2 regions of the Arthrobacter sp. YAF16 genome follow, and region 2 is predicted to be linked to the other one. Evidence: predicted binding sites of a transcription regulator. Region 2 holds the regulator's gene; the other holds the start of a gene.

Region 1 (14,973 bases), on a different contig from region 2:
TCGGGCGCAGGTCGGTCACCATGATGCCGGCCCGCGCATACTTGACGCCGTCGTCGATCCGGGGGAGCAGGGCGTAGGCAGCCCTGGCCAGCAGCACCGGGTCCGCGGTGGGCATCGGCAGCGAAACGCACACCGAGGGGTGCGAACTGTCCCGGGGGTTGTAGTGGGATGTGGCGGCAAAAGCAGTCAGGACTTTGGCCTGCAGGCCGTGCCGGGCGAGCCGGGCGCTGGCCTGTTGCGCGTAGATCCCGACGACCTGGCGCATTCCGGCCGGTGTGCTGATCGGCGTCGCGAACGACCTGCTGAAGATCAGCTGGTCGCGGCCGATGCGTTCCTCTTCGAGCGGGATGCAGGGCGTCCCCCGCAGTTCCAAGACCGTGCGCATAAGCACCACCGAGAAACGGTCCCTGATCCGGACCGGGTCCGCCCTGGCAAGGTCAAGCACGGTATGGATCCCCAGCGCGTTCAACCGTTTGGTCAGGCGCGTGGAAACGCCCCAGAGCTCGATCACGGACAGGCCGGCCATGAGACGTTCCTGCCGGTCGGCGGGAACGGAATCCCAGTGGCAGACGCCGTCGAACGCCGGGTTGTGTTTGGCCCACTTGTTGGCCAGTTTCGCCAGGGTCTTGGTCCCGGCAATGCCGACGCACACCGGAACACCGACGTTCCGCCGGACCGCCGTCTTCATGGCCTGCCCCAGCAGCAGCAGTTCCTCCGGGTTTCCGCGCACGCCCAGGAAGGCCTCGTCAATGCTGTAGACCTCCAGCCAGGCCGAATACCGGCCCAGGAGTTCCATCACCCGCGCGCTGATGTCGCCATAGAGCTCGTAATTGCTGGACTTGGCCACGAGCCCCCACTCCTTGGCCCGCGGGGCGAGTTTGAACCACGGTTCCCCGAGCGGGATGCCGAGGGCCTTTGCCTCGGGCGAACGGGTGACGGCGCAACCATCGTTGTTGGACAGCACGACCACCGGTCTGCCCTCCAGTGAGGGATCAAACGCGCGTTCGGCGCTGGCATAGAAGCAGTTCACATCCACGAGGGCAATACTGCCGCCGGGCCGGGCCTCAGGCATGGGGCTCAGACATTGGTCTCAGACATGGTGCAGGCACCGGGTGGCGACGCCCCAGATGACCAGGTCGGAGAGGGCGGGGACCCGGATGTCGGGGTAGCGCGGGTTGTCCGCCTGCAGGACCACGCCTGACGGGGTGACGCGGAGGCGCTTGACGGTGAGTTCGCCGTCGAGGACGGCGACGACGACGCACCCGTCGCGCGGCTCGAGCGCCCGGTTGACGATCAACTCGTCCCCGTCGCTGATGCCGGCGCCCTCCATCGAGTCCCCTGACACCCGCACGACGTAGGTGCTGGTGATGTCCTTGATCAGGTGCTCGTTGAGGTCGATCCTGCCGTCAAAGTAGTCCTGCGCCGGCGACGGATAGCCGGCGGCGACCGCCACCGGCGAGACCAGGACCGACAGCAGGGAAGTGCCCGCATCTATCACGCGCGGCCCGATGATTACGCCCACAACACACCCTTTTTCGAATATATGTTCGAATTAAAGTGTAGCCCCGGGGGCTGACATTTGACCGACCCTGCTGAAGGTTCCGGCCGGACGTGCGGGCACGGGCCCGGGAGGAGGGGTCTGGGGGATCAGGCGGCCTCGTACGGGGTGCCGAACAGCGTGACTCCCCATTCCGGGTTGTGCAGCACAATGCCGCTTTCCCGGCGCGCAAACTGAAGCGGAGCCTGAAGGTAGCGCTTCATCCGTGCTTGTTCCTGGTCCCACGGGAAGTTGCACGTGCCCACAAAGCTTTCCAGTGTCCGCGGGTCCGGTGTGATTGTTTCGCCGGCAATGCCGACCCTGACCACGTACGAAGCGCAGCGGATCCGCACTGTCATCAGTGCGTGGCCACCCACGCTGCTGAACCTTACGGCGTAGTCGCCGGAACTCAGTCCCGGACCCCGGGGCACAGAGGCCGGCATCATCGAGCCTGAAGTGAAGTACTGGCACTCAAGGGGCCCGTTGGCCGCGGCGACCCCGGCATGCTGCGGCAGGCATTCATCTGCACCGTGCCGGGCGGGGGCTGGCGGAACGGGCGGCGCCGGCGCCAGGGTCATGCCCGGCGACAGTCCGGCTCCCGTCCCGGCCGCGGCCGAGGCTGCCGGCAGCTTGGTCAGTGCTGGCTCGCCGGCCGGCTCCGCCGGCGGAGCCGAACCGCAGCCCGCCGTCACCGCCCCAATGACGAGGCACGCCACGGACAGCAGCGTCGGCGTCATGCGTTGTCGACAGCGTGCGTTTCCCCCGGGCGCGGCCATGATCCGAACACTAGGGGGCCGGGGGCGTCGCGGCAAGTACCCGCCGGGCCAAGCCGGCGGTCGCTGTTCCCGGCGTTATTCGAACCTCGACGGATCGCCCATGCCGTGGCGGACGACCTCGGCGACGCCGCTGGAGAAATCAATGACGGTTGTCGGCTCGGCTCCGCAGTCCCCGGAGTCAATGACGGCGTCCACCACATGGTCCAGCCTCTCCTTGATTTCCCAGCCCTGGGTCAGCGGCTCTTCCTCGTCCGGGAGCAGCAGCGTGCTGGAGAGCAATGGCTCGCCGAGTTCGGCCAGCAGCGCCTGGACCACCTTGTTGTCCGGGATGCGCACACCGACCGTCTTTTTCTTGGGGTGCAGCAGCCGCTTCGGCACTTCCTTGGTAGCGGGCAGGATGAAGGTGTAGCTGCCCGGCGTCACGGCCTTGATGCTGCGGAACACGTCGTTGTCGATCTGGACAAACTGGCCGAGCTGGGCAAAGTCCTTGCAGACCAGAGTGAAGTGGTGCTTATCGTCCAGGTGCCGGATGGCGCGGATCCTGTCCAGCGCGTCCCGGTTTCCCAGCTGTGCGCCGAGGGCGTAGCAGGAGTCGGTCGGGTAGGCGATCAGGCCGCCGGACTTGACCATCTCCACCACCTGCGTGATGGATCGCGGCTGCGGGTTGTCGGGGTGCACATCGAAATATCTCGCCATGGCACGAGCTTACGCCCGCGGCTGGCCCGCGCGGCGCGGCAGCTCCGGCCGTCGACGGCCCCGGCTTGTGCACAGACAATTCTGTCTGGTAGCTTCGTTCGGCATAGACAGTCCTGTCTAGGTCCGCAGGCGGAAGCGTGGACCGGCGAACCAGCAGCGAGAGCGAGCCCCGAATGCGATCCATGGCAGGCAAGACGGTCCTGATCACCGGTGGCACCGGCGGAATCGGGAAGGCCACAGCGCTGGGTCTGGCGGCCCGGGGCGCCCGGGTGGCCATCACGGGACGCGACGCTGACCGGGCGGCGCGGGCAGCGGAGGAGATCCGCACGGTAGCGTCGGCCCCCGTCGAGGTGTTCATCGCAGATTTGTCGTCCCAGCAGGAGGTCCGCCGCCTGGCCGACGAGGTGCTGCAGGCCCTGGACCGCCTCGATGTCCTGGTCAACAATGTGGGCGGATTCTGGAACAGCCGCCGCACCACCGTTGACGGACTCGAACACACCTTCGCGCTCAACCACCTCGCGCCTTTCCTGCTCACCAACCTGCTCCTGGAGCGGTTGCAGGAGAGCGGGCCGGCACGGGTCGTGACAGTCTCCTCAGGGGCCCAGGCCATGGGCCGCATGGACTTCGCGGATCTGCAGGGCGAACACTCCTACTCGGGCCAGCGCGCGTACAACCAATCGAAACTGGCGAATGTCCTGTTCACCTACGGCCTTGCCGCCCGGCTCGCCGGCACCAGGGTGACGGCAAACGCGCTGCACCCCGGGGTGGTGGCGACAGCGTTCGGCGCGGAAGATCCGGGCCGGGTGCAGGCGTTCCTGACGCCGCTGATCCAGCGCTGGATGAAGACTCCGGAGCAAGGCGCCCGGACCTCCATACACCTCGCCTCGGCGCCCGAGCTTGACAATGTCACGGGCCAGTACTTTGCCAACAGCACAGCCAGGAAATCATCAAAACGCAGTTACAACCAGGCCGATGCCGACCTCCTCTGGCGGCTCAGCAGCGCGCTGGTAGGCCTCGAACCCGATTCTGAAAGAAGCACAAACTTTCCATGACCGCACACCGCACGCTCGTCGTCGTCGCCCACCCTGACCTGGCGGCGTCCCGGATCACCGCGCAGCTCGCCGCCGCCATCAGGGACCTCGACGGCGTGACCGTCCGGGAACTCGCCTCCGCGTACCCGGACCGGCGCGTCGACGCCGCCCGGGAGCAGGAACTCCTGCGCGGGCATGACACCATCGTCCTGCAGTTCCCGTGGCACTGGTACTCCGTTCCAGGTGTGCTGAAGGAGTGGATGGACCAGGTGCTCACCTACGGTTTCGCCTACGGCGCCGGCGGGGACGCCCTGCACGGCAAGCGGCTGCAGCTGGTCATCTCCACCGGCGGCCCCGAATCCTCATATACGCCGACGGGGCACAACCGCTTCACCATGGCCGAGCTGCTGCGTCCCCTAGAGGCCACCGCGCACCTCTGCGGCTTGGAAATGGCAGACCCGCTGGTCCTGCATGCGGCCCCGAGGGTGACGGCGGAGGAACTGACCGCGCACGCCGCGCGCTACCGGGAGCTGCTCTCGGCCGTCCCCGCCGCCGCGCGCTGAGCGGTGAGCTTCCTGGGCTGCGGGCAGCCCTGTAGCCGGGCAGCCGCTAGGCCTGCTGCTGCTCGCGGTTCTGTTCCTCGTGGTGGATCCGCTCGTCCAGCTGCCGCAGCGGTTCGCCGCTGCCGCTCCACTGCTTGGCGATGATTTCCGCGGCGATGGACACCGCCGTCTCCTCCGGGGTCCGTGCGCCGAGGTCCAGGCCCACGGGGCTGTGCAGCCGGGCCAGTTCCGCCCCGCCCAGCCCCGCCTCTCGCAGGCGCCTCATTCTGTCCTCGTGGGTACGCCGCGAGCCCATGGCACCGACGAAGGCCACCGGCCGTCCGCGCAGGGCCACCTCCAAGAGCGGAATGTCGAATTTCGGGTCGTGCGTGAGCACGCAGATGACGGTCCGTTCATCCACCAGTCCCTGCTCCTGTTGCCGGGAAAGGTAGCGGTGCGGCCATTCGTTGACCACCTCGGCGGCCTCGGGAAACCTGGCCGGCGTGGCGAATACGGCGCGGGCGTCGCAAACCGTCACCCGGTAGCCCAGGAAGGTCCCGAGCCGCGCGAGTGCCGAGGCGAAGTCAATGGCCCCGAAAACGAGCATCCGCGGCGGCGGGGCGTAACTGGTGAAGAAGACCCGCATCCCGCTGTCCAGCCGCTCCCCGTCGGGACCGTAGCTCAGGATGCCGGTACGCCCCGCAGCCAGGTAACCCTGGCAGTCGTCGCCGACGGCGAGGTTGGCCCGCTCGGAGCCCAGGTTCCCCTCGAAGCCGCCCGGTCGCACTACCAGGTGCCGTCCCAGCCAGCTGCTGTCCGGGTGCTCGATCACCGTGGCAACGCCCACCCGCCTTTCATCCTCAATGTCCTGCCGTACGCCGTCGAGCTCGGCGAAGCGCTGCTGCGAGACCGGCTCGACGAAGATGTCGATTATGCCGCCGCAGGTGAGGCCGACGGCGAACGCGTCGTCGTCGCTGATCCCGTACCGCACCAGCACCGGGACGCCGTCGTCCTTGACCTGGGTGGCCAGCTCGTACACGGCGCCCTCGACGCAGCCGCCGGAAACCGATCCCACGGCGGCACCGCCGGCGGTGACCAGCATCGACGCGCCGGGAAGCCGCGGGGCGGACTTGAACGTGTTCACGACGGTGGCCAGGCCGGCAGTCCTGCCCTGCCGCCAGTCCGGCAGGATGGCCTCCAGCACGTCCCGCATGGGCTTCTCCCTAGAGCCTTCCGCAGAGCCGGAGCATCCGGAGGGCCGAGCGCCGGCCGGCCCAGTAAGCCACGCAGGCCACTGCGGCGACCAGGCCGAGGACTTTGCCGGGGCTGGAGAGCTGGTCGGCAGCGATGCCCTTCGCGAGGCTGAAGGCGTCAAGGCTGCCCGACGACGGCCCTGGTGTTTTGGGCCCCGCCGGTGCGGTGCCTGCGGTTGCGGCAGCGGGAGCCGCCGGCGGAGCGGTGCCCGGCCCTGCGGGAGCGGCAGCGGTCGACGCTGCCGCTACGGTCGGGGACTCTCCGACAGTCGGTTCGGCGAGCATGGCCTGCAGGTTGGCCGCGAAGAGCCCCATCATTTGCTCGGTGACGCTGCCGATCACGCTCTTGCCCATCGCCGCGGCCTTGCCGGAGAGCGCCAGATCGGCACTGACCGTCCCGCGCGTCGTGGTCCCCTCTTCCGCCAGGGCCAGCGTGACCTTGGCTTCCGCGGTGCCCTGGCCGCGGGTTTCCTGCGCCTTGCCGCCGAGTACGGCCCGATGCTCGGCGGCGTTCCGCTCCAGGACGTTGAGCAGGCCCCTGTACTGCATGTTCACCGGGCCCAGCTTCACCGTCATGCCCACCTGGTAGGCGTCGTCGGATAGCTTGTTCAGGATCTGCGCGCCAGGGAGGCAACCGGCCACCCGCTCGAAATCCATCAGCGTGTCCCAGACCTTGCCGATCGGTGCAACCACCGAGAAACTGCTGTCAATCTGCATTAGCTGCTCCCTTGACTTGCGATCACTTGTCTTCCACCTATGCGGCCTGCCGGCACGGGCGGGTCGTCGCCCCGGATTGCCGCCGCCAACTCCGCCAGGGCCGTGAAGCTGTGTCCACTGACGAACGCGTCGCAGTAGGGCAGCGCGGCGGCGATCCCGCCGGCCAACGGCTGATAGTTCGGTGCTGCCTTCCGCGGATTCACCCAGACCACCCGGTGCGCGAGCCTGCGCAGCCGGGCCATCTGGGCCCCGACCTGCGCCGGGTCCTCCTGCGCCCAGCCGTCGGAGAAGACCACCACCACGGCACCCCGGGCCAGGCCGCGGCGGCCGTGCTCGTCCACGAATCTCCGGAGGCTCTCGGCGATCCTGGTGCCGCTGGCCCAGTCGGGTGCGGTGGCGGCCGCCTGCGCAAGGGCCAGGTCCGGGTCGCGCTGGGCCAGTTGCCGGGTCAGGCGCGTCAGCCTGGTGGAGAACACGAAGGCCTCCGCCCCGGCCTTCGCGACGGCGCCCTGCAGCAGCGAGAGGAAAATCCGGGAGTACGGTTCCATCGAGCCGGAGACATCGCAGAGCAGCACCAGCTTGCGGCGTTGCTCGCGGCGCCGGGCGTACAGGAGCTTGGGGGAGTCGTAGCCGGAGCGGCGGGCTGCCCGCACGGTGGCCCGGATGTCCAGGCGTGCGCTGCTGTGCGGCGACTTGCGCGTGCGCCGGCTCAGGCGCACGGGTGTTGCCAGCAGGATCCGGGTGGCCAGCCGGCGGATCTCGGCAGCTTCCGCCTCGGTGAGTTCGGCAAAGTTCATCCCGTGCAGGTGTTCTTCCGTGGACGCCATCGCGAGGACGGCCTCGCGCTCCGGTCCCTGCCGGTCTCCGGCGTCGTCCCGGCCCGCGGCTACCGCGGGGTGCGGCGGCCGGGCGGCGCGGCCCGGCTCGGTCTCTCGACCGGTGTCGGCGGCGGCCCGGGTGTGCGAACCGTCCGCGGGAGGCGGCGCTGCCGGGACCGGGACCGGTTCGCCGGCGTGGCGGTCCAGCGCGGCGGCGGGATCGAAGCCGCCCCGGAAGACGGCGCCAAACACGGCGTCGAACACCGGCAACTGCTCACGGCTGGAGACCAGCACCACCCGCAGCGTCCAGTACAACCGCTCCAGGTTCGTCGGCGGGACCAGCCGGAGTGCCACCGCCAGCCGGGCCGCCCGGTCCGGCGAGCACGTGACGCCCGCGCCCCGCAGGGCCGTGATGAAGGCCGCAGCCAGGGAGGCGGCCTCGACGAACGGCGGGCCGGCGGCCGGCGTCGTGCGCATCGGGAGGGGCTGCCTCGGTTCAGCCATCGGTGCCGTCCACCAGCCAGGCCGCGCCGCGGGAGCCGACGAGCTCCAAGTCGTCGCGGTTTTTCACGATCGAACCCCAGGTCTGTTCGGCCGTCGCGGCGTCGATCCGTTCGATGCCCAGCACCGCGAGCGCCGAGACCCAGTCGATGGCCTCGGAAATCCCGGGCGGCTTGGCCAGGTCCAGGGTCCGCAGCCGCGTGATCACCGCCGCGGCCTGCAGCGCCAGCGGGCCGCTGCTGGCGGGCACCCGGCGGCGCACAATCTCGGCAATCCGGGCCGGTCCGGGGTAGTCGATCCAGTGGTAGAGACAGCGGCGGGTCAGCGCGTCGTGCAGGTCCCGGGTGCGGTTGGAGGTCAGCACCACGATGGGCGGATGCGTGGCGCGGATGGTGCCCAGCTCCGGGATGGTGACCGAGGCCTCCGCGAGCAGCTCAAAGGTGAACGCCTCGAACTCGGCGTCGGCGCGGTCGATCTCATCCAGCAGCAGCACGGCCGGCCGCGGCCCCGGGTGTTCGATGGCCTGCAGCAGCGGCCGGCGCAGCAGGTACTGGGGGCCGAACAGCTCGGCTTCGCTGACCTCGGCGTCGCGCGCCTCGGCCAGCCGGATGCCCAGCAGCTGGCGCTGGTGGTTCCACTCGTAGAGTGCCTCGCCCGCGTCGATCCCCTCGTAGCACTGCAGCCGGTACAGCGGGGTGTCCAGCAGCAGCGCCAGCGTCTTCGCGGCCTCCGTCTTGCCCACGCCGGCCTCTCCCTCGAGCAGGATGGGTTGGGGGAGCCGCACCGCGAGGAACAGTGCGGTGGCGAGCCCGGTGTCGGCCAGGTAGTCGTGCTTGTCCAGGGCCGCCATCAGCGAGGCGACGTCGGGGATCCGCCGCTGAACTTCCGCCTCCGCCCCGGTCCGGGCCGCCGTGTTCACCCGGCCCCCTGCAGCTCGGCCAGCACCCGCCGGTAGTCCTCCTCGGTGTCGACGTCGAGCGGGATGCTGCCCGGCGTGGGAACCTCGACGACGACGTCCGCGCGCTGCTCCAGCAGCTTCCACACGGCCTTGTCGCCATGCAGCGACGCCAGCTCAGGCAGCAGCCGCCGGCCGAAGGCAAGGGGATGGCCGACGCCGTCGTCGTAGCGGCACACCGCCGCTCCGGGACCGTCGGGCCGGGCCAGTGCCTGCAGCAACGGGGGCACGCTCTCCACCCGGATGCCGGGCTGGTCGCCGAGCAGCAGCACCACCGCCTCGGTGCCAGGCCGCAGCACGGCCATCGCCGCGGCAATCGAAGACGAACATCCCTGGCCGTAGTCCGGGTTGAGCGCCACCTCGCAGCCCGTGGTGTCCACGGCCCCGAGGACCTGCTCGGCCGCTCCGCCCAGTGCCAGCACGGTCTGGCCGAACCCGCAGCGCCGGGCGGTCGCAAGCACGGCGTCCAGCAGCACGCCGTCGCCGTAGGGCAGCAGCTGTTTGGGCCGGCCCAGGCGCGCCGACGCCCCGGCCGCGAGGATGACGGCCGCGGTGCCGGCCATGCGGGGTGCTTCAGCTGCTGAGGGCATAGCGCTCCGGATCCTTGCGGAAGGCCGCGCGGCAGCCGGGGGAACAGAAGTACACGGTGGCGCCGTTGTGCTCGAGCTGCAGCGACGATTCGACGGCTGGCACGGACATGCCGCAGACGGGGTCGACCGCGGTTTCCGGTTGCGGGGTGGACGGCGCCGGAACCCCGCCGGCCTGCGCGCTGTGCTGAGCGCCGTCCCGTGCCGCGGCCCGCTCCTGGACCAGCTGGGCGAGGATGGACAGGGCGATTTCGCCGGGGGTGCGGGCGCCCAGTTGAAGGCCGGCCGGGGTGTACACCCGGGAGCGCAGCGCATCGTCCACGTCGAGCGAGTCCAGCACGGCGGCGCCGCGTGATGCGCTCGCCACCAGGGCGACGTAGGGCACGCCGGCGCGCAGCGCGGCTTCGAGGGCACCCTCCTCGGCCTTGCCGTGCGAAGCGACGATCAGGGCGGCGTCGTCCGGGCGGGGTTCGGCCGCCCCGCCGTCGGCGAGCTCAACGTCGAAACCCACCCGGGACCCCAGCGCGGCCAAGGCCTGCGCCACCGGCGCGGCCCCGACCACCACAACCCGGGGCGCAGGGAGGCGCGGCTGGAGGAAGATCTCGATCGCACCGCCGCTCAGGCACGGGTTGGACACCTCGACGGCGCCTTCCTCGGCCCGGCGGGACAGCTCCCCGGGCAGGACGCGCAGCAACAGGGGTTCCCCGGAGGAGAGCACCTGCAGGCCGTACTCCCGGACCGAGGACTCTACGCAGTTCCCGCCGACGAAGCCCTGGATCTCGCCGCCGGGCAGCACCAGGGCGGTGTCCCCGGCGCGGGCGCTGGTGGGATGCTGGGCGCGGACCACCGTGGCGTGCACGAACGGCTCCCGGCGGGCGGTGAGTTCGGCGGCCCGGGCGGCAAGGGATTCTGCGGCGGTGGTCATCTCAGATCGGCGGCCTTGCCCGGCCCTGCATGGCTGCCCAGACCCTGGCCGGTGTGCACGGCATGTCCATGTGGGTGACCCCGAATGGCGCCAACGCGTCGACCACCGCGTTCACGATCGCCGGCGGCGAGCCGACCGTGGCGGACTCGCCGATGCCTTTCGCGCCGATGGGGTGGTGCGGGGAGGGCGTGACCGTGAACCCGGTCTCCCAGTCCGGCACTTCCATGGCCGTGGGGATCAGGTAGTCCATGAAGGAGCCGCCCAGGTTGTTGCCGTCCGCGTCGAACTCGATGATCTCCATCAGGGCCATCCCGACGCCGTCGGTCAGGCCGCCGTGGACCTGGCCTTCGATGATCATCGGGTTGATCCGGGTCCCGCAGTCGTCCACCGCGATGAAGCGCCGCACCACGACGCGCCCGGTGCCCGGGTCGACGTCGACGACGCAGATGTAGGCGCCGAAGGGGAAGGTCAGGTTGGGCGGGTCGTAGGTGACTTCCGCGTCGAGGTTGCCGTCGACGCCTTCAGGCAGCGTCATGGTCCCGTGGGCCGCCATCGCGATGTCCTCGATGGTCTTCCCGGCGGTGGGATCGCCCTTCACGAACCAGCGGCCCTTTTCCCATTCGAGGTCCTCCGGGCGGGTCTCCAGCATGGCCGCGGCAATCAGCTTCGCCTTCTCGCGCACCTTGCGCGCCACGAGCGCCACCGCGCCGCCGCTGACCGGCGTCGAGCGGCTCCCGTAGGTTCCCAGCCCGAACGGCGTCTGATCGGTGTCGCCGTGGACGACGTCGATGTTCTCCGGCGGGATGCCGAGTTCCTCCGCGACGATCTGGGCAAAGGTGGTTTCGTGGCCTTGGCCCTGGCTTTGCACCGACAGCCGCACGACGGCCTTGCCGGTGGGGTGCACCCGCAGCTCGGCGCCGTCGGCCATGCCCAGGCCGACGATGTCGAAGTGCTTGCGCGGCCCGGCGCCAACGACTTCGGTGAAGAAGGAGAGTCCGATGCCCATCAGCTCGCCTCTGGCCCGCTTCTCACGTTGTTCGCGTCGAAGGTCCTCGTAGCCGGCCAGCTGCATGGACAGCCGCATGGCCGCCTCGTAGTTGCCCGAGTCGTAGACCCAACCGGTCTTGTTCGCGTAGGGGAACTGCTCGGGTTTGATGAAGTTCTTCAGCCGCAGCTCCGCGGGGTCCATCTCCAGCTTCCGGGCGAGGATGTCGACCATCCGCTCCACGAGGTACACGGCCTCGGTGACGCGGAAGGAGCAGGCGTAGGCAACCCCGCCTGGCGCCTTGTTGGTGTAGACGCCGGTCACCTTGCAGTGGGCGGCCTGCAGGTCGTAGCTGCCGGTAAAGATGGAGAAGAAGCCGGCCGGGTTCTTGGTGGGCTGGGCGGTGGCGTTGAACGCGCCGTGGTCGGCCAGCACGTTGGTGCGCAGGGCCAGGATCTTCCCGTCCTTGGTCGCGGCGATTTCGCCCGTCATGATGTAGTCGCGGGCGAAGGAGGTGGACATCAGGTTCTCGGAGCGGTCCTCCACCCACTTCACCGGCCGCCCGGTGACGATGGACCCGACGACGGCGAGGATGTAGCCCGGGTAGATGCCGACCTTGTTGCCGAAGCCGCCGCCGATGTCCGGGGACACGATCCGGATCTTGTGCTCCGGGATGCCGGCCACGATCGCGAAGAGCGTGCGGTGCGCGTGCGGAGCCTGGGTGGTCTCGTAGAGGGTCAGTTTGCCGTCCACGGGGTCGAAGTCGGCGACGGCGCCGCAGGTCTCCATCGGGGCCGGGTGCACGCGGGGGTACACCATCTCCTGGCTCACGACGACGTCGGCGCTTGCGAACACGGCGTCGGTCTCGGCAGCGCTGCCCATCTCCCAGTCGAAGATCTTGTTGTCCGTCTGGCCGGCAATTTCGTCCCGGATGAGCGGGGCGTCGGCGTCGAGGGCCTTGCGCGCGTCGACCAGGGGCGGCAGCACATCGTATTCGACGTCGATCAGTTCCAGCGCGTCGCGGGCGGCATACCGGTCTTCGGCCACCACGAACGCGACCTCCTGGCCCTGGAACCGGACCTTATCCGTGACCAGCACGGCTTGGACGTCGGCGGAGAGGGTCGGCGCCCAGGCGAGCTTGAGGCCCTCCAGGTCCTTGCCGGTGATGACGGCGAGCACCTTGGGGTGGGCCAGGGCGTTGGTGGTGTCGATCGACACGAGCCGTGCGTGGGCCACGGGGGCGCGCAGGATGGCGCCATGCAGCATTCCGGGCAGCACGAGGTCGTCGATGTAGTGGCCCTTGCCGCGGACGAAGCGGGGGTCCTCCTTGCGCTGGATGCGGCCGTAGCCGATTGGCCGGTCCGCGTCGCCGGCAGCGGGGTTGGTCTCCCGCTCATGGATGACGGTCATGCCTTCACCTCTGAGTCTTCGGTTTCCGTGGCGACGTCCGCCACCACGGTGTCGGTCCCGTCGAGGACCTCGTCGGCCCCTTCGCCGCCGCCGGCGGCGGGCGCCGGATGGGCCGCCGCCCACTGCACCGAGCGGACGATCGTCGCATAGCCGGTGCACCGGCAAATCTGACCGGAGATGGCCTGCCGGATCTCGCCGTCGTCCGGGTGCGGGTTCTTATCCAGCAGGGCGCGCGCGGTGAGCATCATGCCCGGGGTGCAGAAGCCGCACTGCAGCCCGTGTTCCTCCATGAAGCCCTGCTGCACGGGGTCGAGCGTGGTCCCGGCGGCGAGACCCTCGACGGTGCGGATGTCGTGCCCGGCGGCCATCGCGGCGAGGACGGTGCAGGACTTCACCGGCTGGCCGTCCATCAGGACCACGCAGGTCCCGCAGTTGCTCGTGTCGCAGCCCCAGTGGGTACCGGTCAGTCCGAGCACCTCGCGGATGTAGTGGACCAGGAGCACGCGGGGTTCGATGTCGGAGGTAACTTCGTTGCCGTTCACGGTCATGCTGATCTGCATGCGCTTCAGCCTTCCTGTGTCTTGGGGGCCGTCTGGCCGGCGTTCTGGCCGGCGCGGGCGCAGGCCTGCCGCAGGACGCGCCGGGTGAGTTCGTCGGCCAGGTGCCGTTTGTAGTCGACCGGTCCGCGCTGGTCCGCCACCGGGTCGCAGGCCGCCGCGGCCAGCCCGCCGGCGTCGGCGAACAGCTCTTCCGAGGGGCGCTTGCCGCGCAGCAGTCCGGCGGCGTCGGCGATGGTGTGGTCCAGGCCCAGTGCGGTCAGCCCGATGGCGGCATCGGCGATGCTGCCGTCCTCCGCGAGGGTCACGGATGCTCCCGCGGCCCCGACGGCCCAGTCGCCCACGCGCCGCTCCACCTTCTCGTAGGCGCTGCCGGAACGGGCCTTGATGGGGATGCGGACCTCGCACAGCAGCTCGTCCTGGCCGACGGCGGTCTGGTACGGGCCGCGGTGGAAGTCCTGCATGGCCAGGCTGCGCTCGCCGCCGGGGCCGCGGACCACGGCGACGGCGCCGAGGACGTCGCACACCGTGGAGAGATCCTCGGCGGGGTCGGCTTGGCACAGTGAGCCGCCGATGGTGCCCCGGTTGCGGACCACCGGGTCCGCGATCACCAGCTCCGCGTCCCGGACGATCGGGAAGAGCCGGGCGATCTCGTCCGATTCCAGCAGCGTGGTGTGGCGGGTCAGCGCGCCGATGCGTAGTTCCGCGCCGTCGCGCAGGATGAAGTCGAGTTCGAAGAGGTCGTTGATGTCGATCAGCCATTCAGGCCGGGAAAGCCGGAGCTTCATCATCGGGAGCAGGCTGTGGCCGCCGGCGATGACCCGCGACTCGGGACCGTGGCGTGCCAGAAGCTCGAGTGCGTCCTCCACCGTGGTGGCCCGAACGTAGTCGAATGGAGCCGGAATCTGCATAGTCCCACCTCACTCCAAGGCGCGGGCAACGCCGCCCGGCGCCGATTAACGCAAGTCTTGCCCCGCCCCGATGAGGGTGTCAACATCGTCATAAGCGAAAGGTTATGAAGCCGTGTCGATGACGTTGAGCCAGCTGCGGACGTTCGCGCTGGTCGCACGCCTGGGCTCCCTCCACGCCGCCGCAGCCGCCCTCGGGGTCAGCGAGCCGGCCGTGTCCGCGGCCCTCGCGGCGCTTCGGCAGGACCTGGGCGACCCCTTGTTTGTCCGGGCCTCGGGCGGGATCACCCTGACGCCCGGCGGGCGGGCCCTGGCGGACTATGCCCAGGACATCGTCGGGCTCGCGGACCAGGCCCGCTGGGAGGTCGGCAATGCCAAGAACGACGCCGGCCGGCTGAAGATCGCCGCCACCGCGCCGTTTGCCGAGCACGCTGCCGGCCGGCTGCTGGACCTGTTCACCAAGCGGGTACCGGGTGCCTCGGTGGACGTCGTCGCCGAAGCCGCCGAGGACCTGGCCGGGCTGCTGCTGGAGCGCGCCTACGACATCGCCCTGGGCGCCAGGCCGCCCGCGCCCGCCGGCAGCCCCGCGTCCGTCCCGGGCCTGGTGTCCGTCCCGTTCCTCCGCTACCAGCGGGCCTTCGTGGCGGCCCCGGCCGATCCGCTGGGGCGGGTGCACGGCCCGCTCGCGGTGGAACGGTTGCTGGGCAGGCCCTGGTTCGCCGGTCCCGCGGGAATCCTGGAAAGTTCGGAGGAAGGCCGCTGGCTCGCGTCGCTG
Region 2 (14,973 bases):
ACACCTGCGCGGTGCGGGAAAACGCCGACAACAAGCTCTACGGCAACCTCGGCATCCTCCGCCCGGTCAAGGAAGCCAACCCCGGCATGCAGATCGCCGTTGGCGGCTGCCTGGCGCAGAAGGACCGCGAAACCATCCTCAAGAAGGCGCCCTGGGTCGACGCCGTCTTCGGAACGCACAACGTCGGCGCCTTGCCCGCCCTGCTGGACCGCGCACGCCACAATGACGAGGCGCAGCTGGAAATCCTGGAATCGCTCGATGTGTTCCCCTCGACGCTGCCCACCAAGCGTGACTCCGTCTATTCCGGCTGGGTCTCCATCTCGGTCGGCTGCAACAACACCTGCACCTTCTGCATCGTCCCCGCGCTGCGCGGCAAGGAAAAGGACCGCCGGCCCGGCGACATCCTCGCCGAAATCCAGGCCCTCGTCGACGACGGCGCCATCGAAGTCACACTGCTGGGCCAGAACGTGAACTCCTACGGCGTCGAGTTCGGCGACCGGCAGGCGTTCTCCAAGCTGCTGCGCGCCTGCGGCGGGATCCCCGGGCTGGAGCGCGTCCGGTTCACCAGCCCGCACCCGGCCGCCTTCACCGACGACGTCATCGACGCCATGGCCGAGACCCCCAATGTCATGCCGCAACTGCACATGCCGCTGCAGTCCGGCTCGGACAAGGTGCTCCGGGAGATGAAGCGGTCCTACCGTTCCACCAAGTTCCTCGGCATCCTGGACAAGGTCCGGGAGAAGATCCCGCATGCCGCCATCTCCACCGACATCATCGTCGGGTTCCCCGGTGAAACCGAGGAGGACTTCCAGGCCACGCTCGACGTCGTGGAGAAGTCCCGCTTCGCCACCGCCTTCACCTTCCAGTACTCCAAGCGGCCCGGCACGCCTGCCGCGGAACTCCCGGACCAGCTGCCCAAGGCCGTGGTCCAGGAACGCTTCGAACGGCTCACCGCCCTGCAGGACCGGATCGCCGCCGAGGAGAACGCCCGCCAGCTGGGCCGCCGCGTCGAGGTCATGGTGACTGCGCAGTCGGGCCGAAAGGCCGGGGAAACCCACCGCCTCTCCGGCCGCGCCCAGGACCAGCGCCTAGTGCACTTCTCCGCACCGGACGGCGCCGAAGCACCCCGCCCCGGAGACCTCGTCACGGTGACAATCACCGAGGCCGCGGCGTTCCACCTCGTCGCCGACCCGGCCACTGCCGACGACTACAGCCTGCGCCGCTCACGCGCCGGCGACGCCTGGGACCGGTCCCAGGCCGATTCCTGCGGCGCTCCGGCCGCCGGCAGCGGCTCGGGAGGCACATCCGGCGTTTCGCTGGGCATGCCGAGCCTCCCCGTCCGCGGCCGCTAACCCCGTGCCCGCCCCCGCCCCTTACGACGGCCCCGACCCTGCCGGCGCCCCCGACGATTCCGCGGCACCGGGAAACTCCGGCGCCGCGGAACCGACACCGCCGGTCATCGCCGTCGTCGGGCCCACCGGCTCCGGAAAGTCGGATCTGGCTGTCTCGCTGGCACTGGCCCTCGACGGCGAGGTCGTCAACGCCGACGCTATGCAGTTCTACCGCGGCATGGACATCGGTACGGCCAAGATCACCGCCGCCGAACGCCGGGGAGTGCCGCACCACCTCCTGGACATCCTCGACGTGACCGAGGAGGCCAGTGTCTCGGACTTCCAGCAGCAGGCGAGGGCCGTGATTGCGGACATCCACGCCCGGGGCAAACGGGCCATCCTGGCCGGCGGCTCAGGCTTATACGTCCGCGCCGCCCTGGACGTGCTCGAATTCCCCGGAACCGACCCCGCCATCCGGCGCCGCCTGGAAGCGGAGGAGGCAGCGGCCGGCCTCGCGCCGCTGCGTACCCGGCTGGAACTCGTGGATCCGGTCTCGGCCGGGCGGCTGGGTGATGCCCGCCGCGTCATCCGGGCACTGGAGGTCTTCGAACTGACCGGGCGGCCCTTCAGCTCCTTCATGCCCACCCGCGAGTACTTCCAGCCGGCCGTGCAGATCGGGCTCCAGGTGGACCGCGAACAGCTGCGGGCACGCCTAGCCGCCCGGGTTCACGCGATGGTGCAGCAGGGGCTGCTGGCGGAGGTCCGGCGCCTCGACGCCGAAGGGCTGCGCCGCGGCAAGACCGCCTCGCGGGCACTGGGCTACGCGCAGTTCCTGAAAGTCGTCGACGGCGCGGCGGACCAGGAGCAGGCCGCCGAAGAGACCATTGTCGCCACCCGGCAGTTCGCCCGGCGCCAGCTCACCTGGTTCCGCGCCGACCCCCGGATCAACTGGCTTGACTGGCAGGACCCCGGACTGCTGGCGAAGGCCACTGCGCTCTCCCGCTGAAGATCTCCCGCTGAAGCCACCGCCAAAGATCCATCGCTACGGATCCCGGCGCTGCGGCTTTTGACGGGGTGGCCGGTGTCACGGTTCCGTCCCGGCCCGGCCGGAACGGTAACCTTGGAGCATGGACGAAACCCTTGCCACGGCCGCTGACCACCATGCTGCTTCAGGCACTGCCGCGCTCGGCGGCCTGAAGTTCTCGAAGGGCCACGGAACCGGCAACGACTTCGTCCTGATCGCGGACCCCAACGGTGCCCTCTCCGTCACCCCGGAGCAGGTCGCCGCCCTCTGCGACCGCCACCGCGGCATCGGTGGCGACGGACTCATCCGCGCCGTTCCCTCCCGGCTGCTCGCCGAAGGCCGGGAGCTGCTTGCCGACCACCCCGCGGCCGAATGGTTCATGGACTACCGCAACGGTGACGGCTCGCTGTCGGAAATGTGCGGCAACGGCGTCCGCGTCTTCGTCCACTTCCTCATCAACGAGGGACTGGTCGACCTGCCGGCCGGCGAGTCGCTCACCATCGGAACCCGCGGCGGTGTGAAGACCGTGGTCCGCACCGCGGCCGGCTACGCCGTGGACATGGGCCCCTGGGAGTTCATCTTCCCGGGAGAAGCAACCGCGCGGGCCATGGATTCGCTGGTCAGCGCCGACGGTCTGGAAGTCGCCAGGCCCGCGCTGTCCGTAAGCATGGGGAACCCGCACACCGTGGTCGCGCTGGCGGAACTCGCGGAACTCGACGCCACGGACCTCTTCAGGGCACCCCGCGTCGACCCGGTGCCGCCGCACGGGACCAACGTTGAGTTCGTCGTGCCGTCCGAGCCGCTCGTTCACGACGGTGTCGGGACCATCACCATGCGCGTGCACGAAAGGGGAGTGGGGGAGACCCTGTCCTGCGGGACCGGCGCCTGCGCCGCCGCCGTCGCGATCCGGCACTGGGCCGGCCAGGGCGCCCCGGACACCTGGAACGTTGCGGTTCCCGGCGGCGTCGTCGGCGTGAAATTCTTCCTCGCCGCGGACGGCCACGAGCACGTGGAGCTTAGCGGCCCGGCCGTGATCGTTGCTAGCGGGACGCTTTCCTGACCCGCAGGATCCGGAAGGATTTTGACGTGCTCTCGCGGGTGACGCTGAAGCTGCTGTCGAGCTCCGCCGTCAGCCAGCGCTGAAGCGAATCCGAACCAAGGTTCTTCTGGACCACCAGCCAGGCCGACCCGCCCGGGGCAAGGCGCGGCAGCCAAAGCAGCAGCAGGGCGTGGAGTTCGTCCTTGCCGATCCGGATGGGCGGGTTGGACCAGATCGTGTCGAAGCGCAGTTCCGGGTCGACGTCCCCGGGTGCGCTGGCCGTGACATTCTCCAGCCCCAGCAGGGCTGCATTTTCATTCGTCAGCGCCACGCAGCGCTCATTGACATCCACCGCATAAACCCGGGCATGGGGCGCCCTCAGGGCCATGGTCAGCGCGATCGGCCCCCAGCCGCAGCCGATGTCCAGCAGGTTTCCCTGCGGTGCCGGGGCCGGGACGTCGGCCAGCAGGACGGCGGTCCCTTTATCGATTCCATCCGGGCTGAAGATTCCCGAGGACGTCTGCAGTTGCCGCTGCTCGCCGGCAAGCTCCACGGTCAGTGGCTTGCGGGTGAACGGCCCGGCGGGCTGGGCGCTGAAATAGTGTGCAGACTCCATAACTGGCCAGATTAGTTGGCGGTCCGGCGGTATGGGAAACCGGCCCGGACACGCCAGCGACCGGCACAGCCCCGCCGCGCCGTGGCCACCGCACGGTCTGCTAATCTTAAAAACATGATCCTTAACTTCAAGTAACCGGCACGGGCCTTCGATTCGTTGTCGAATGTCCCGTCCCCGCAGCGACGCAGGTAGTTACCTTCCGCTCAGTGCGCCCCCTCCGTGATGCAAACATCACCCGCTGGCGCCAGACCACTTGGAGTCAAGCCTTGAAGCCAAAGGGCTTTAAACCAAAGCAGTGCCCGGCAGCAGTTGCCGCAGTGCTGAACGGACCGTTTCTCACCGCCACACGGCGCCATCAGACGCCATTCCCCTCCCATATCCACCGCCCCGCTCCCTTGTTTAGCGCTTTGCCAGGGAGCCCCGCCCGGCCAGCGGCGCCGCAGCCGCCAGGCAACCCAGGAGGCACGGATGACCAATAGTCGTCAGCCCAGCGCGAATACCGCGCCACGAAACACCGAACAGCACTATTCTGAAGTTGTAGACCCTTCAAAGGAGACCATGACCAGTCAGCCCAACACCGGACCCGATTCAGCCGCCCAGGACATGAGCCCTGCGGAAATCCAGGCTGTCATCGACCGGATCCTCTCCAAAGACGCCCCCGCCCCGAAGACCGGACGCAGCGCCGACGCCGGGCACCCCGGCGAGTCCAAGGCGGTGTTCGGCAAGGCCCAGGCGATTTCGCGGCTGGATGAGGAACACAGCAGCTACGACGGCGACCAACAGGACCTCGAGGAGCGCCACGCGCTGCGCCGAACCGCAGGCCTGTCGACGGAACTCGAAGATGTCACCGAAGTCGAGTACCGGCAGCTGCGCCTCGAGCGCGTTGTGCTTGCCGGGCTTTGGACAGAAGGCACCCTCGCCGATGCCGAGAACTCCCTGCGCGAACTGGCAGCCCTCGCGGAAACGGCCGGTTCCGAGGTGCTCGACGGGCTCGTCCAGCGCCGCGCCAAGCCCGACCCTGGCACCTTCCTGGGCTCCGGCAAGGCCCAGGAGCTCAAGGACATCGTGATGTCCACCGGCGCCGACACGGTGGTGGTCGACGCCGAACTCGCCCCCTCCCAGCGCCGCAGCCTGGAAGACATCGTCAAGGTCAAAGTCATCGACCGCACGGCCCTGATCCTGGACATCTTCGCCCAGCACGCCAAGAGCCGCGAGGGCAAGGCCCAGGTGGAACTGGCGCAGCTCGAATACCTGCTCCCGCGCCTGCGCGGCTGGGGTGAGTCGATGTCCCGCCAGGCCGGGGGCCAGGTGGGCGGCGCCGGAGCCGGCATGGGTTCGCGCGGCCCCGGTGAAACCAAGATCGAGCTGGACCGCCGCCGGATCCGCACCCGGATGGCCAAGCTGCGGCGCGAAATCGCCGCGATGAAGCCGGCCCGGGAAACGAAGCGGGCCAACCGGCGTCGTAATGCCGTGCCGTCGGTGGCGATCGCCGGCTACACCAACGCCGGTAAGTCCTCGCTGCTGAACCGCCTGACCGACGCCGGCGTCCTGGTGGAGAACGCCCTGTTCGCCACCCTGGACCCGACGGTCCGCAAGGCCGAAACCTCGGACGGCCTGGGGTACACCCTCGCCGACACCGTGGGCTTTGTCCGCTCGCTGCCGACCCAGCTGGTGGAGGCCTTCCGCTCCACCCTGGAGGAGGTCGCCGACTCGGACCTGATCCTGCACGTCGTCGACGTCTCCCACCCAGATCCGGAGGGCCAGATTGCGGCCGTCCGCAAGGTGTTCAGCGAAGTCGACGCCCGCAAGGTGCCGGAAATCATCGTCCTGAACAAGGCCGACGCCGCCGACCCGTTCGTGATCGAACGGCTCAAGCAGCGCGAGCCGCGCCACGTTGTGGTCTCGGCCCGCACCGGGGAAGGCATCTCGGAGCTGCTCAAGGCCATCAGCGAGGGCATTCCGCGGCCCAGCGTCAAGATGGAACTGATGATCCCGTACAACCGCGGGGACCTGCTCAGCAAGCTGCACGAGACCGACGCCGAGATCATCAGCCTCGACCACGAGGAGACCGGCACCCGAGCCGTGGTGATGGTGCGCGAGGGGCTCGCGGCCGAACTGGATTCCTTCGTCAGCAATGACTGAACCAGCGGAGGCTGAAGGGGCGGCCGCGCCGTCCCAAAGCGGCCCGTCCGGCAGCAGCCCGTCCGAAAGCGGCCCGGCTAAAGACAAGGTTAAAAGCGGCCCGTCCGGCGAGCAGTTCGTGGTTGAACTGCTCGACCGGGCGGTCGCCGGCATGGGCGGCCAGAGCCGCGACGGCCAGCACGAAATGGCACGGCAGGTGGCGCGAGCGATCGAGACCGGCGACCACCTGCTGGTCCAGGCCGGCACCGGCACCGGCAAATCCCTGGCCTACCTGATTCCGCTGATCGCCCACTCGCTGGTCAGCGACAAGCCCACCCTTGTCTCCACCGCCACCCTGGCACTTCAGACCCAGATTGTCGGCAGGGACCTGCCCCGGCTGCTCAAGACCATCACCCCGGCCCTGGAGCGGCCGGTGAAGGTCGCACTGGTCAAGGGCCGGTCCAACTATGTCTGCCGCCATAAGCTCGAAGGCGGCTTCCCCTCCGAGGAACCGTCCGAGGGCCAACTGTTCTCCCTCGGCGAGGACACCTCGGTGCCGCACTTCGCCGCCGCGATGGGCGGCCCGTCCTCGCAACTCGGCAAGGAAGTGGTCCGGCTCCGCGAATGGGCCGAGGACACCCACACCGGGGACCGCGACGAGCTCATGCCGGGCGTGACCGACCGTGCCTGGCGGCAGGTCTCCGTTACGTCCATGGAGTGCCTGGGCGCGCAGAAGTGCCCGCTCGCCGCCGAATGCTTCAGCGAACTCGCCCGCCAGAACGCCGCCGATGCCGATGTGGTGGTTACCAACCACGCCATGCTGGCCGTCAGCGCCTTCGAGGGCCTGGCCGTGCTGCCCGAATACGACGTCGTGGTGGTGGACGAGGCGCACGAACTGCAGGACCGGGTCACGGGCGCCGTGTCCGGCCAGCTGTCCGTGGCCATGGTCCACGCCGCCGCCTCCGGCGCCCGCAAGCACACCGGGATCACGGTAGATGCGCTCAATAACGCCGCGTCCAACCTTGAGCTCGCCATCGAGGGCGTTCCCAGCGGGCTGATGCCGAACGGACTGAACAGCGAACAGCTCGACTGCGTGGACCAGCTGCGCGACGCCTGCCGCGCCGCGCTCTCCGATTCAAAGGGGGACAGCGCCAACACGGCCGACGGCGGCCGGCAGCTTGCGCGGTCCCGGCTGATGGTGATCCTGGAACTGTGCGAACGGCTCCTGGCCGCCAAGGAGAACCGCGAGGTGGTCTGGTTCTCCCGCAACAGCAGCTTCGACCCGCAACAGGGCTACTCGCAGCCCGATGACTCCGCGCCGGCCCTGATCAACATCGCCCCGCTCAGCGTCGCCGGTCGGCTCCGCGAGGGACTGTTCGCCGACCATACAGTCGTCCTGACATCGGCAACCCTGGCGATCGGTTCGGCTTTCGAGCCGGCGGCCGGAGGGCTCGGCCTGGTGGGCCCGGGCGCACCCAGCTGGACGGGCGTCGACGTCGGTTCGCCCTTCGAATATCCGAAGCAAGGCATCCTCTACGTTGCCAAGCACCTGCCCAAGCCGGGCCGGGGAACATCCCCGGAAGCCCTCGATGAGCTCGAGAAGCTGATCCGTGCCTCCGGCGGCGGCGCCCTGTGTCTCTTCTCTTCCCGGCGCGCCGCCGAGGAGGCGGCCGAGGCGATGCGTCCCCGGCTGGGCCTGAGCATTCTCTGCCAAGGCGAGTCGACCATGACCGCGCTCGTGAAGCAGTTCGCCGATGAGCCGGACACCTGTCTCTTTGGCACCATGTCGCTCTGGCAGGGTGTCGACGTGCCCGGGAACTCCTGCCGCCTGGTAGTGATCGACAGGATCCCGTTCCCGCGGCCGGACGATCCATTGATGACCGCCCGCTCCCGGGCTGTGGCCCAGTCCGGCGGCAACGGCTTCATGAGCGTCTCGGCGACCCACGCGGCCATCCGCCTCGCCCAGGGCGCCGGCCGGCTGATCCGTTCGACGTCGGACAAGGGCGTGGTGGCGGTCCTCGATTCCAGGCTGTCCACCGAACGGTACGGAGCGTTCCTCCGGGCCGCCCTGCCCCCCTTCTGGCCCACTACCGACACCTCGGTGGCCTTGGCCGCCCTGGAACGCCTCGCCAAGGAGAGCCCCGCCAAGCAGCCCGCCACGTAACCGGTGAAGCGGCCCGCCAAGCAGGCTGCCGCCGGCCGGGGCCGGGCCGGGGGTATGTGGGCCGGCGCTTGCGTTCCCGCCCGCTTTTTCCGCGCCCGGGACCGGCACTGCCGGGTCACCGCGGCACCGCGCGGGCGGGCGCGCCGTCAGTGTGCCAAGAACCGGGCGGGAGCGCAGAAGGCCCCGTCCGGAACTGCGGACGGGGCCTTCGAGCTGCCGGGAGATGGGCCGGCCGGAGAGTGGTGTGGCAGGGGCGCTACAGGGAGCGCAGCACCGAGACGACCTTGCCCATAATGACGGCATGGTCGCCGAGGATCGGCTCGTACTGGGTGTTCTGCGGGAGCAGCCAGGTGTGGCCGTCCCGCTGGCGGAACGTCTTGACCGTTGCCTCGTCATCGAGCAGGGCGGCCACGATGTCCCCGTTGACGGCATCGTTCTGACGCCGGACGACGACCCAGTCGCCGTCGCAGATGGCGGCGTCGATCATCGAATCGCCTGCCACCCGGAGCATAAACAGTTCGCCGTGGCCCACCAGTTGGCGCGGCAGGGGCATCACGTCCTCCACCACCTGATCGGCCAGGATCGGCCCGCCGGCGGCGATACGGCCCACGAACGGCACCATGGCCGTGTCCGTGGCGCTGGCAAGCTCCGAGACGGCGAGGCCGCCGACAGCCCGCAGGCCGCTGGACTTCTCCACGCCGGAAATCCTGGTCGTGCCTTCATCCAGTGTCAGCGGCATGAGGACTTCCATGGCGCGCGGCCGCTTGGGGTCCCGCCGCAGGTAGCCGAGCTTTTCCAGTTGCGAGAGCTGGTGGGTGACGCTGGAGAGGCTGGCGAGCCCTACCGTGTCGCCGATCTCGCGCATCGAGGGCGGGTAACCGTTGTCCGTCACGGAACGCTGGATGGTCTCCAGGATCTTTTTCTGCCGGACGGTCAGGCTTTTCGGCGCCCGGCCGGTTTGGGGGCTGCGCTGGGAAGCCCTCCCGCCGGCGGCTTGTGCTGCCATGTTCGCCATGCCTTTCCATTCCGCCCGGCCGCTGTGGCTACCGGGACCTGCCGAGCTGAAAATGTCAGACCCCGCTGATCAACTGATGTTCATCAACACAAGTGGTTGTCCTGTGATTCAAAAGTAGGCCAGCCAACAAGGTTTTTCAAACATTTGTTCTAGCGAGTCTCGACAATGTTCGTTCATAAGTGCTAAAACAGGAATAGCAATGTTCGAATATGTGTTCGAAGCTCCACCCTTGGTCCGGTCCACTGGTTTCGGTTCTGTGTTCGAAGTTTCGGGTTCGAGGGTTCGCATTCAAGGGTTTTGCGTTTGAAGGTTAGGCCGGTTGGCGGCAGGTACGAGGAGTACGCCGGGCGGCACAGGTATTTCCAGTGGCACAGATAAGTCCAGGAGGGCTCAGCTCATGTCAGCAGTAAGCGCTATTTCCGGTTCGCTGGTTTCCATCCCCATGGAGGCCGCACCCGCGGCACCAGCCCGGCAGGCTCGGCTGCGGCTGACCCGCCGCGGCCGGTTCGTCTTCTTCGGGCTGCCGCTGGTTCTGTTGGCCGTCCTCGTCCTGTCACTGTCCGGCTTCCTGAATGCTCCGGCCAAGGCCGCCGACTCGGCCGCGGAGCTCTCGCTCACCCCGACGGTCACCGTCACGGTCCAGCCGGGGGAGTCCCTCTGGGCCATCGCCGGTGCCGTCGCCCCGGAGCGCGACCCCCGTGACGTGGTCGCCGACATCGTTCAGCTCAACAACCTCGGAGCCGCCCGCGTCCTCCCCGGCCAGCAGCTCTACGTACCCTCCAAGTAAGCCCTACCTGGGCGAGTGGCGCGCCGGGCCATCGGTGCCGCCGGGCGGCCATTCGCGGTCACAGTTTCGGGGCGGGGCCGGGTCTCACTTAAACTGGGCAAGTGACTGACCAGCTAGAGCGCCTCAACCGACTGCCCCTCCGGACCAATCTGCGGGGACTGCGCCCCTACGGTGCGCCCCAACTGGATGTCCCCATCCTGCTGAACGTCAACGAAAACACCCACGGAGTCCCGGCGGACGTCCGCGCCGCCATAGCCGAAGCCGTGACGGAGGCCGCTGCGGGACTGAACCGGTACCCGGACCGCGAGTTCACCGAACTGCGGGAAGCCCTCGCCGAGTATCTCGGCCACGGACTGGATGCCACCAACATCTGGGCAGCAAATGGCTCGAACGAAGTACTGCAGCAAATCCTCCAGGCCTTCGGTGGCCCGGGACGCACCGCGCTCGGCTTCCCTCCCACTTACTCGATGTACCCGCTGCTCGCCGCTGGCACAGACACCGAATACATCGTCGGTGTACGCGCCGAGGACTACGGGCTGAGCGCCGACTCGGCGGCCCGCCAGGTCCGGGAGCTGAAGCCCAATGTCGTCTTCCTCTGTTCGCCGAACAACCCCACCGGCACAGGCCTGGGGCTTGACGTGGTCGAGGCGGTCTACGAGGCCGGAGAAGCAAGCCAGACCATCGTCATCGTCGACGAGGCCTACCACGAGTTCGCCCACGACGGGACGCCCAGCGCCCTGGCGTTGCTGCCCGGCCGGGAGCGGCTGATCGTCTCACGCACCATGAGCAAGGCCTTCGCCCTGGCCGGCGCCCGGCTCGGCTACATGGCGGCGGCGCCGGAGGTGACGGATGCCCTGCGGCTGGTCCGGCTGCCGTATCACCTCTCCGCCATCACCCAGGCGACGGCGCTGGCCGCCCTGCACCACCGCGTCGCGCTGATGGCCGACGTCGAGGACATCAAGCGCCAGCGGGACCGGATCGTGACGGAGTTGACCCGGATGGGCCTCAAGCCGGCCGCTTCGGATTCGAACTACGTTTTCTTCGGCGGCCTCGAGAACCCGCACGAGACCTGGCAGGGTCTGCTCGACGCCGGCGTCCTCATCCGCGACGTCGGCATTCCCGGCCACCTCCGCGTGACCGCCGGAACTGAGACGGAAACCACAGCGTTTCTGGAAGCCCTGGAACGGATCCTGACCGGCCACGAAGTGCAGTCCGCCTAGACTTAAGCCAGGACCCACGCACACCGCCCCGTTCGCCGGGCGCCCGCCACATCCAAAGGACACCCACATGAGCAACACCGGATCAGCCGCTGCCCGGACCGCACGCATGGAGCGGACCACCAGCGAATCCTCCGTCCTGGTCGAGATCAACCTTGACGGCACCGGCGTCTCGGACATCAGCACCTCGGTACCGTTCTACGACCACATGCTGACCGCGCTGAGCAAGCACTCGCTGATCGACATGACGGTCAAGGCCACGGGCGACACCCACATCGACGTCCACCACACCGTGGAAGACGTCGCCATCACCTTCGGCGAGGTCCTCCGCACGGCGCTGGGCAATAAGGCCGGCATCCGCCGCTTCGGCGAGGCCACGGTCCCGCTGGATGAGGCGCTCGCGCAGGCCGTCGTCGACGTCTCCGGCCGGCCCTACCTGGTACACGCCGGCGAACCGGCCGGCCAGGAATACCACCTGATCGGCGGACACTTCACCGGGTCCCTGACCCGGCACGTCTTCGAAGCCATCACCCTGCACGCCGGGATCTGCCTGCACATGAATGTCACTGCCGGCCGGGACCCGCACCACATCGTCGAGGCCCAGTTCAAAGCCTTCGCCCGTGCGCTCCGGGCCGCCGTGGAGCCGGATCCCCGCGTCGAGGGCATTCCCTCCACCAAGGGCGCACTGTGACCGGCAAGGTGCTCCGGGACGGCGCCATCATCGACCCCGACGCCGCGAGGAAGCCGGCTTCGCCGGAGGGCAAGCCCACCGTCACCGTGCTCGACTACGGTTCCGGCAACGTCCGCTCGGCCGTCCGCGCCCTGGAACGCGCCGGCGCCGAGGTCATCCTCAGCTCCAAGCCCGAAGACGTGCTCAACGCCGACGGGCTCGTTGTCCCCGGCGTCGGTGCCTTCGAAACCGTCATGAACGAGCTCAAGGCCGTTGACGCCGTACGCATGATCGGCCGCCGCGTCGCCGGCGGCCGCCCCGTGCTCGCGATCTGCGTCGGGCTGCAGGTCCTGTTCGAAGCCGGCGTGGAACACGGCACCGTCGCCGAAGGCATGGGGGAGTGGCCCGGCAAGGTCGAGCTCCTCCCGGCCGAGGTCGTGCCGCACATGGGCTGGAACACGGTCACCGTGCCGGAGGGCTCCCGGCTCTTCGCCGGCGTCGAGAACGAGCGCTTCTACTTCGTGCACTCCTACGGCGTCCAGCACTGGGACTTCGACGTGATCCAGCCGCGCATGGCGGCCCCGCTCGTTACCTGGTCCGAGCACGGCGCCCCGTTCATCGCGGCGGTGGAAAACGGCCCGTTGTGCGCCACCCAGTTCCACCCGGAGAAGTCTGGCGACGCCGGTGCGCGCCTGCTGCGCAACTGGGTCGACAGCCTGCGTGGCGGCGCCAAAGCCCGCACCGGCCAGGCCGGCACCCCGGAACAGACCGCCTAGATGTGGTCCCTAGTCCTGATGGGCCTCGCCGGCCTGCTCGTCGGCGGCGCCTTGTCCTTCCGCCAGCAGAAAAGCCCGCTGTGGGTCCAGATCGTCTTCTACTTCCTGGCCGGGATGTCGCTGCTGGCCGCCTGGCTCTTGACCTTGCCGGGAAACTGACCCCTGCCGGGAAACTGGCCCCAGCCGGAAAACTGACCGGCCCGCAAGCACGCTCCCTATCCCGACCTGCCGCCCCAACACCGTGAGGACCCTACGATGACCACCGAAACCCCGCTGCCGGTACTCGAGCTGCTCCCCGCCGTCGACGTCGTCAACGGCCAGGCCGTGCGCCTGGTCCAGGGCGAAGCCGGCAGCGAAACCAGCTACGGCACGCCGCTGGAAGCCGCGCTCAACTGGCAGGAACAGGGCGCCGAATGGGTCCACCTCGTTGACCTCGACGCCGCCTTCGGCCGAGGCTCCAACGCCGAACTGCTGCGCGAAGTCGTGGGCCGGCTGGACATCAAGGTCGAGCTCTCCGGCGGCCTGCGCGACGACGAGTCCCTGGAAAAGGCCCTGGAGCTCGGCGTCGCCCGGGTAAACCTGGGCACCGCGGCGCTGGAGAATCCCGAGTGGACGCAGCGGGTGATCGAGCGCTTCGGCGACAAGATCGCCGTCGGCCTCGACGTCCGCGGCACCACCCTCGCCGGCCGCGGCTGGACCAAGGAAGGCGGCGACCTCTGGGAGGTCCTCGGCCGCCTCGAAGAGGCCGGCTGCGCCCGCTACGTCGTCACCGACGTCACCAAGGACGGCACCTTGCAGGGACCCAACGTGGAGCTGCTGCGCCAAATGGTGGAGAAGACCGGCAAACCCGTCGTGGCTTCCGGCGGCATCTCCAGCCTCGAAGACCTCAAGGTCCTGCGCTCCCTCGTGCCGCTCGGCGTCGAGGGCGCCATCGTCGGCAAGGCCCTCTACAACGGGAACTTCACGCTGCCCGAGGCCCTCGACGTCGCCGGCCGCCGCTAGGCACGTCCCAGCCATGGAGCACAGCACCCAGCCCGCCGGGCGGCCGTTGCCCGGGCATATCGCTGCCGCCCTCGCCGGTGCCGGCGGCGCGACGGACTCGGCCGGGCAGCCCTGGGCGGGCCGCAGCCTCAGCGGTGACGACGCCAGGATCCACAACTTCGAGGACGACGACGGCGCCGCCGACGCCGGCTACCTGGCGGCGCTGGCAGCGCTGGCCGCCGGCCAGGGCGACGAGGCATCGGTAGTGGCATCCCTGGCGACCGCACGTGTCTTCGTGCCGATCCTCGCCCGGCTCGCTGAAGAAGGCGAGGCTGTGATCGGCCAGGAAGGCAAGGAACAGTACGGCGGGGAACTACACGGGGACAAGCAGGCGGATATGGCCCTGGTGACCCTCAAGGCGCCCGACGGCCGGACCGCGCTGCCGGTGTTCACCTCGGCCGAAGCCCTGGCCGCGTGGCACCCCGAGGCCCGGCCCGTGGCGGTGTACGCGGCACGTGCCGCGCTCTCCGCCGTTGCCGAGGACGCCGAACTGCTGGTGCTGGACCCCGGCTCCGCCGCCACCTTCGTGGTGCGCCGCCCGGCCGTGTGGGCGCTGGCCCGGCAGCACGCCTGGACGCCGAGCTACAGCGATCCGGCGGTGGCGGAAGCGGTCGAAGCGGCCGCGGCCGGTGTTCCGGCGCTCCGGCGCGTGGAAATTCGTCCCGGCGGTGGCGTTGCGTCGGCGCAGGCCGGCGGCAGGCAGCTTCCCGGCGGTGGCGCCGGTCCGGAGCTGCGCGTTGTGCTGTACCTTGAAGACGGACTCGACGCCGCCGCGGTGCAGTCCATCGTGGCCGGCCTCAACGAAGCCTGGGCCCGGAATGAAACGTTTGCTGAACGGGTTGACTCGATCGAAATCAAGTTGCAGCGCGCAGCTCAATAGCCGACGGCCAGTTCGGAGACATCCCGGCGCTGCCGCAGGCAGTACTCAAAGGAATGCAGTTTCGTGAATTTCGCGCTTTACCGGGACCTGCTTGCCGTGAGGCCCATCAGGAACCTCCTGCTGGTCGGCATGGTCGCCCGCATCCCGCACTCCGCCGCAGGCGTGCTGTTGACCCTTCACATCGTCCTCACCCTGGGCCAGGGCTATGCCGCGGCCGGGGCGGCAGCCGCTGTCATGACGATCGGCATTGCCGTCGGCGCCCCGTGGCGCGGCCGCCGCGTGGATACCGTGG

What was found. The regulator LexA, encoded in region 2, represses DNA repair genes until DNA is damaged. The targets are predictions, from matches to a motif close to TCGAACANNTGTTCGA.
Region 1: AB4Y91_RS11675 (LexA family protein) is a predicted target of LexA. The motif match lies at 1,536-1,551, and genes of this name have one in related genera.

The regions. Positions count from the first base shown of each region.
Region 1 covers NZ_JBFRDC010000005.1:65,071-80,043, forward strand. Annotated here, with positions in the region: gene AB4Y91_RS11670 (Y-family DNA polymerase) at 1-1,072, opposite strand, end outside; gene AB4Y91_RS11675 (LexA family protein) at 1,091-1,522, opposite strand; gene AB4Y91_RS11680 (hypothetical protein) at 1,648-2,274, opposite strand; gene AB4Y91_RS11685 (L-threonylcarbamoyladenylate synthase) at 2,389-3,009, opposite strand; gene AB4Y91_RS11690 (SDR family NAD(P)-dependent oxidoreductase) at 3,192-4,061, shown strand; gene AB4Y91_RS11695 (NAD(P)H-dependent oxidoreductase) at 4,058-4,603, shown strand; gene AB4Y91_RS11700 (XdhC family protein) at 4,650-5,795, opposite strand; gene AB4Y91_RS11705 (SRPBCC family protein) at 5,806-6,552, opposite strand; gene AB4Y91_RS11710 (vWA domain-containing protein) at 6,552-7,874, opposite strand; gene AB4Y91_RS11715 (AAA family ATPase) at 7,867-8,790, opposite strand; gene AB4Y91_RS11720 (nucleotidyltransferase family protein) at 8,787-9,416, opposite strand; gene AB4Y91_RS11725 (XdhC family protein) at 9,400-10,338, opposite strand; gene AB4Y91_RS11730 (aerobic carbon-monoxide dehydrogenase large subunit) at 10,340-12,733, opposite strand; gene AB4Y91_RS11735 ((2Fe-2S)-binding protein) at 12,730-13,293, opposite strand; gene AB4Y91_RS11740 (FAD binding domain-containing protein) at 13,299-14,201, opposite strand; gene AB4Y91_RS11745 (LysR family transcriptional regulator) at 14,320-14,973, shown strand, end outside.
Region 2 covers NZ_JBFRDC010000011.1:36,939-51,911, forward strand. Annotated here, with positions in the region: gene miaB (tRNA (N6-isopentenyl adenosine(37)-C2)-methylthiotransferase MiaB) at 1-1,352, shown strand, start outside; gene miaA (tRNA (adenosine(37)-N6)-dimethylallyltransferase MiaA) at 1,459-2,337, shown strand; gene dapF (diaminopimelate epimerase) at 2,459-3,415, shown strand; gene AB4Y91_RS15980 (class I SAM-dependent methyltransferase) at 3,396-4,010, opposite strand; gene hflX (GTPase HflX) at 4,569-6,152, shown strand; gene AB4Y91_RS15990 (ATP-dependent DNA helicase) at 6,145-8,295, shown strand; gene lexA (transcriptional repressor LexA) at 8,552-9,301, opposite strand; gene AB4Y91_RS16000 (LysM peptidoglycan-binding domain-containing protein) at 9,753-10,097, shown strand; gene AB4Y91_RS16005 (histidinol-phosphate transaminase) at 10,199-11,317, shown strand; gene hisB (imidazoleglycerol-phosphate dehydratase HisB) at 11,385-12,005, shown strand; gene hisH (imidazole glycerol phosphate synthase subunit HisH) at 12,002-12,760, shown strand; gene AB4Y91_RS16020 (hypothetical protein) at 12,761-12,919, shown strand; gene priA (bifunctional 1-(5-phosphoribosyl)-5-((5-phosphoribosylamino)methylideneamino)imidazole-4-carboxamide isomerase/phosphoribosylanthranilate isomerase PriA) at 13,016-13,762, shown strand; gene AB4Y91_RS16030 (SseB family protein) at 13,776-14,681, shown strand; gene AB4Y91_RS16035 (MFS transporter) at 14,745-14,973, shown strand, end outside.